2 linked regions of the Flavisolibacter tropicus genome follow. The protein of the gene in region 1 interacts with the protein of each later gene in a pairwise test. Links are inferred from orthologs where the notes say so. Each region holds a gene or a part of one and is shown on either strand. Other genes may lie near its edges.

Region 1 (3,226 bases):
GAGTACATGTTTGAAGCAAACTCATGCGGTATCTTATCTGCCATTCATGAGCAGTCTTCTGATATCAACCAAGGGGTAGACAAACAAAAGAAAGAAGAGCAAGGTGCTGGTGACCAAGGAATGATGTTTGGCTACGCTACTAATGAAACAGAAGATTATATGCCATTGGCTTTAGACCTAGCTCATAAAATTTTGCTTGAATTAGCGGCATTACGTCGTGAAAATAAGCAGATCAAGTACTTGCGTCCAGATGCAAAAAGCCAGGTAACTCTGGAGTACGATGACAACAATCGTCCAGTACGTATTGATGCCATTGTAGTATCTACACAGCATGATGATTTTGATACAGAAGCTAAGATGTTGGCCCAGATCAAAAAGGACATCATCAACATCCTGATCCCTCGTGTAAAGGCTAAATACAAGAAATACGCTAAGTTGTTTAACAACAACATCAAATACCATATTAACCCAACTGGTAAGTTTGTGATTGGTGGTCCTCATGGTGATACTGGCTTAACTGGCCGTAAGATCATCGTTGACACGTATGGTGGTAAAGGTGCACACGGTGGTGGTGCCTTCAGCGGAAAAGATCCTTCTAAAGTAGACCGTTCTGCGGCGTATGCTACTCGTCATATTGCAAAGAACCTGGTAGCTGCTGGTGTATGTGATGAAGCTCTGGTACAAGTATCTTACGCTATTGGTGTAGCTCAGCCTACCAGCATCAACGTAAATACCTATGGTACTTCAAAGGTAGAAATGACCGATGGCGAGATCGCTAAAATATTGGGTGGCTTGTTTGATATGCGTCCTTACTTTATTGAGCAGCGCTTGAAATTGCGTAACCCAATCTATAGCGAAACAGCTGCTTATGGCCATATGGGTCGCGCTCCTCAGGTTGTTGAAAAAACTTTCTCTACTCCAGATGGTAAGTCTATTAAGAAGAAAGTAGAGTTATTTACCTGGGAAAAATTAGATTATGTTCCAAAGGTGAAAAAAGCTTTTGGTATCAAATAAGTCCTTTTAGACTAGATGAAAGCCCTTGCCTAAAAGCAGGGGCTTTTTATTTGTCTCAGCTAAACTATTTTTGACGGGTGAAACATTTTAGACCGCAGCACAGACCGAAGAAGAGTTCCTTGATTGTAGGAAAGAAGGCGCTTATAGAAGCCATACAGTTGGGAAAGCAGATTGATCGCATCTATTTACAAAGCAATGGCTATCGTGACGTGATAGACGATGTAAAGCGTATTGCCGCACAAAACGCAATACCCATTAACTATGTGCCAGTAGAGAAGCTAAATGGATTTAATGCTGGTTCGCATGATGGTTGTATAGCGCTGGTTTCAAAGGTGCAGTATCAGGATCTTCAGCAAGTGATATCTTGGGTAGTTGAAAAAGGAGAGGTGCCGCTGTTCTTAATCTTAGACGGTATTACCGATGTGCGTAATATTGGAGGGATTGCCCGAACAGCTTTTTGTACTGGTGTACAAGCTATTATTATTCCGGATAAAGGAGTAGGAGCTTTAAATGAAGATGCTGTATTAACATCTGCTGGGGCCTTAGAGAAGATCACTATTTGCCGGGTGAATAGCTTACTAAAAGCGGTAGATGAACTGCATTTAAATGGTATAAAGGTATTAGCCAGTGAAATGACCGCCAGTACTTCTGTATTTGATGTAGACTTTAAAGAGCCGATGGCTATTATAATGGGAAGTGAAGAAAAGGGGATCTATCCGGCATTGATGAAGGCGTGTGATATAAAGTTCAAGATACCTATGGCTGGTGAGTTTGAGTCGTTAAACGTATCGGTGGCAACCGGTATGATCTTGTACGAAGCAATGAAACAACGGTTAAGTAGCTGATGTGATAATTAGCTAATGATAGCTGCGGGTAAGGGTTGATAAGTTGACAAGGAATGTCCCGCAGATAAACGCGGAGGAGGGATGATAGAGGATAGAGGGCAGTTGACAGGAAAGGATTATTGAACAAGGAACAAGGAATGATGAATAATGAGTAATGAGATAAGGAATGTTCAACGCTCAACTTTCAATGTTTAAGGGACAAGGGAAGGAATTGGAAATTAGGGATTTAGAAACGGAGGAAAAATTCGAAATGATTGATTTATCAGATAAAAGAAATCAAGGTGCGATTAGCTTTGTTGAGTGTCCGCGTGATGCCATGCAAGGCTGGAAAAGCTTTATTCCAACAGCTCAAAAGGTTGAATACCTGAATGCCTTGCTAAAAGTGGGCTTTGATACATTAGATTTTGGCTCCTTTGTTTCGCCTAAAGCCATTCCCCAAATGGCAGATACAAAAGAAGTACTTGCTCAACTAGATCTATCAGAAAGTAAAACCAAGTTGTTGGCCATTGTGGCCAATACAAGAGGGGCGGAAGAAGCCGTTAGCTTTTCACCAATTACCTATTTAGGATTTCCATTTTCCATATCTCCAACTTTTCAACAACGCAATACCAATAGCACCATTGAAGAGAGCCTGCATCGCGTAGAAGAGATACAGAATCTATGTGTGCGTCATAATAAGCAATTGGTCATCTACCTAAGTATGGGCTTTGGCAATCCATATGGTGATGAATACAATGAGGCCATACTTTTGAAATGGGCTGATGAAATGGTCAAGCGCAATATTCAGATCCTTTCATTGGCAGATACGGTAGGTGTGGCCACACCAGAACAAATTACGCATGCCTTACAAACACTTATACCGCAATACCCGCAAGCCACTATAGGAGTACATCTTCACTCGACGGCTCATAATTGGGAAGATAAATTGGCGGCGGCTTACGAAGCTGGTTGTAACCGATTCGATGGTGCATTAAAAGGAATAGGTGGCTGCCCTATGGCAAAGGATGATTTAGTGGGAAACATGACAACCGAATGGATGCTGGATTATTTTGAAAAGAAAGGCGATCCCTTGTTTATCAATAAAGAAGCGTTGCAGCATAGTCTTTTATTAGCAAATGAAATCTTTGTGTAGTATGGCTTTTATGATCAATATTGATTTACCCAAACCCGATCGATTAATAGAGCATCAGCATCACTTGCTGTCCATAGGCTCTTGCTTTACGGAGCATATTGGGAATGCGTTGAAAGAAATGAAGTTTCGGGTGCTGCAGAATCCAAATGGAATTCTATTTGATCCGTTGGCTGTTTGTAATAGCCTGATCTCCTATATTGACAATAAAGTCTACACAAAAGAAGACTTGTTTTAC
Region 2 (3,270 bases), 190 kb from region 1 along the record:
AGAATGCTCATTACGGCTGGCCATAAAACCCAACAACAAGGCAACGATCAACCCGAAATAGGTCAAGATCTTCCATTCTGCTCTCAAGAAGGCCATAGCGCCTTCAGCGATGTAAGTGGATATTTCTTTCATCCGGTCGGTACCGGCATCTTGCTTACTTACCCAAGAAAATTTCCACAAGGTGTACAAAAGTCCAATTAAACCCATGACAGGGACGAGATACACGTACGAATTCATGTGCTAAGTTTGTTTTTTTCATTCACATGGAATAGCCCGCAGACTATTTCACAACGATGTATTAGTTAAAAATTTTAACAGTCGGCAAAGATAGGGGTTGAGAGTCATTCTTTTTACCCCGTCAAAAATGCCCAATTCTTCCTATTCTATCCAGCTTTTGGTTTTGGGCCCAAAATATAAATCAAACTTTTCTTATTTCCCCAATTGTTGAGCTATATATTCTTATAGAACAGCAATTTCTATGTTAATCTAGAGCCAGGTAATCCTTTTACTTAGGAATTGCTTTACCCATCGTCGTACTTTGTTCGAGACTTCTTCGAAGCGCTTCGAAGAAGTCTCGAACAATTCTCGAAGAACTCCCGAAGCGGTCTTGACAATGAGTGCAACAAAAGGTGGAAGAATGGTGTTCTGTATTTTCTTAGAAAGAGACTTTACTGCGTAGCTAAAAGGTAAACAATTACATGGGAAGCTTTGAAGTGCTGCAATTGGTATTCTTTATATGGAGAAATCAGAAACTACATTAAACTTTTATGTACGTTTTTGCTTAGGGCTTTTTAAGCTTTTTGTAAATACCGAAATGCAAAACTCAGCGAATCAATAAGGTCCGATGCGATCATCGTTTCTTGTGTAAGATTCTGTGCATTATGATCGCCGGCAGCTCCGTGAAGATGTACTCCCAGAAGGGCTGCAGTTTCTGGTGAATAACTTTGGGCCAGTAAGGATGTTACAATACCTGTAAGTACATCTCCGCTTCCTCCTTTAGCCATGCCGGCATTCCCTGTCATATTAAAATAGGCTCTACCATTGGGTAGTGCAATCAATGTATGGTGACCTTTTAATATTATGATCACTTGTAGGGCTTGCGCATTTTGCACTGCTTTTTGAATCCGCTCCACCTCATTAGGGCTTTCTCCAAACAAGCGATCAAACTCTTTTGGATGAGGAGTTAAAATAGAATAGGAGGGAAGCTGATTCAGTAGTTCTTTATTGAGAGAAAGACAATTTAATCCATCTGCATCTACTACCAAGGGTTTACTTATTGATTGCAGCAGTGCAGCTACCGCATGCTGAGTAGCTGGGGCTGTGCCTAAGCCTGGCCCTAAACCTATTGCTGAAAATGTACTTAAATCTATAGTTGGTATGTGTGAAATTAAGCGGTCTTCGCTGTCTACTAATGCCATTGCTTCAGGTAAAGCTGTTTGCATAATAGTATATCCACAGGAAGGCATATACGTAGTAGTAAGACCACAGCCCGTGCGAGCGCAAGCTGTGGCCGCTAATACCACAGCGCCTATCTTCCCAAAACTGCCACCTATAATTAGTGCGTGTCCAAATGTACCCTTGTGTGAAAAACGATTCCGAGGCTTATATAAAGATGATACAAGTGAAAAGTCTATTGTTTCAAAGGTTGTTGGCTCAGCTTCATAAAATTCTATATTTAAGCCAATATTCAGTACTTGCACCAAACCCAGATAGGAAGCATTTTCTGCTAATAGAAGTCCTAATTTATAAGTTTGAAATGTAAGCGTGAATGTGGCTTCAATAATGGTATTCCCTTTTGATGACTGACTCAGAAAAAGTCCGCTAGGAACATCGACAGCTATAATAGTAGATCCCGATCGATTGATATGGTATACTAATTTTTGGCTTAGTCCCTCTAGCGGTTTGTTAAGCCCAGCGCCAAACAAAGCATCTATTACTACAGATGCGGGCTGAATGGGTGGAAGAGAAACACCCTCTTGTATATAGTTTATAGTTACAGGTAAATCATGTAAACGCTCCAGATTAGCTTGGAAATCATCGGAGCCTTTTTTACCAAACTCAAGAATATATACCTCTACATTCTCGCCTTGCTGTGCAAGTAACCGGGCAATAGCCAATCCATCACCGCCATTATTACCTTTTCCACAAAAGATAACAAAGTTGTAATTGGTGTATCCATGTTCCGTGAGCCAGTTTACACACTTAGTAGCTGCACGTTTCATTAACTCTAATGAAGAAATGCCTTGATGTTGAATGGTGAACGCATCCCAGCGTTTTATTTGCTCAGCAGTAAATAACTTCACCGTAGTAGGGTTTATTCTTCAGCCGGTCCCTCATGCTCATCGTAACTGCCAAACAAGTTATACATTTTACGAGTTATACCATAGATGCTACGGTTAAATTTATTCGTTAGCACAATGATTGTTACCTTCTCATCTGTTAATCGTGCAAAGCATGAGTTGAATCCATGCCAACGACCATGATGGTAAATGACCTTCTTACCATTTGGTAACATCAATAAACGCCATCCCAGTCCATAATTATGCATAGACGGTTTTTCGTTACTGTAAGGCAAAAATGCAGAGTCCATTAAAGAATTGCTTATGATGCCATTGTACCAACCCTGATCCCATTTTAATAGATCTTTTGGAGTAGAGTAGATATTCTTATCACCATAAGGGCCATCGCTAAAGTCTAACGCCCATTGCGCACCGTAGCCATCAAAGGATGGTACAGTATGTGCAGAGTCTTGTATAGTATGAACATATGTATTGGTCATACCCAATGGCTCAAAGAAGTTTTGTTTTAAAAACTCAGGGAATGTTATTCCGCTTACCTTTTCTACTATAGCGGCAAGCAGCACATAGTTGGTATTACAATAATTAAAAGCTGTATTAGGCTTAAAGGCTCGCGGGGGCTGCCAGTTTTGTAAGGTATTAATAACGTCTGCATTAGTTGCCAGTACTTTTCTATCCCAATCGCCCTTATCCATATAGTATAGATAGTTAGGCAAACCACTGCGGTGCGTAAGCAAGGATTTAATAGTTACCTCGGGATAAGGGAAGCCTGGCAGATATTGACTTACAAGAGCGTTAAGATCAATTTTATTTTGTTCTGCTAATTTTAAAACCGCTGCGGCAGTAAATGGCTTACTGGTAGAGGCTATTTGGAACACCGAATTTTCAGTAAGGGTATCTGTTTTCTTACGAATATCCTGGTATCCTAAGTAAGCTTCATATACGGGAACCCCATTCTTAGCCACTAGAATAG

Evidence for each region.
Region 2: the proteins of rlmB (region 1) and SY85_RS02570 interact in binary tests that used the Escherichia coli proteins (3 or more experiments, as listed by UniProt). The link is inferred for Flavisolibacter tropicus from one-to-one orthologs.

What each region holds. Positions count from the first base shown.
Region 1 is NZ_CP011390.1:443,565-446,790, forward strand. Bases 85-2,975 are described here. They hold rlmB (23S rRNA (guanosine(2251)-2'-O)-methyltransferase RlmB), read left to right. Parts: upstream 85-1,091; coding sequence 1,092-1,859; downstream 1,860-2,975. Other genes in these bases: metK (methionine adenosyltransferase), read left to right, coding at 85-1,014; SY85_RS01835 (hydroxymethylglutaryl-CoA lyase), read left to right, coding at 2,110-2,975. In the rest of the region: more of metK, read left to right, coding at 1-84; more of SY85_RS01835, read left to right, coding at 2,976-2,991; SY85_RS01840 (GSCFA domain-containing protein), read left to right, coding at 2,993-3,226. UniProt on the Escherichia coli protein: Specifically methylates the ribose of guanosine 2251 in 23S rRNA.
Region 2 is NZ_CP011390.1:634,232-637,501, forward strand. Bases 48-2,982 are described here. They hold SY85_RS02570 (bifunctional ADP-dependent NAD(P)H-hydrate dehydratase/NAD(P)H-hydrate epimerase), read right to left. Parts: upstream 2,304-2,982; coding sequence 792-2,303; downstream 48-791. Other genes in these bases: SY85_RS02565 (sodium-translocating pyrophosphatase), read right to left, coding at 48-237; SY85_RS02575 (serine hydrolase domain-containing protein), read right to left, coding at 2,315-2,982. Outside these bases: more of SY85_RS02565, read right to left, coding at 1-47; more of SY85_RS02575, read right to left, coding at 2,983-3,270. UniProt on the Escherichia coli protein: Bifunctional enzyme that catalyzes the epimerization of the S- and R-forms of NAD(P)HX and the dehydration of the S-form of NAD(P)HX at the expense of ADP, which is converted to AMP.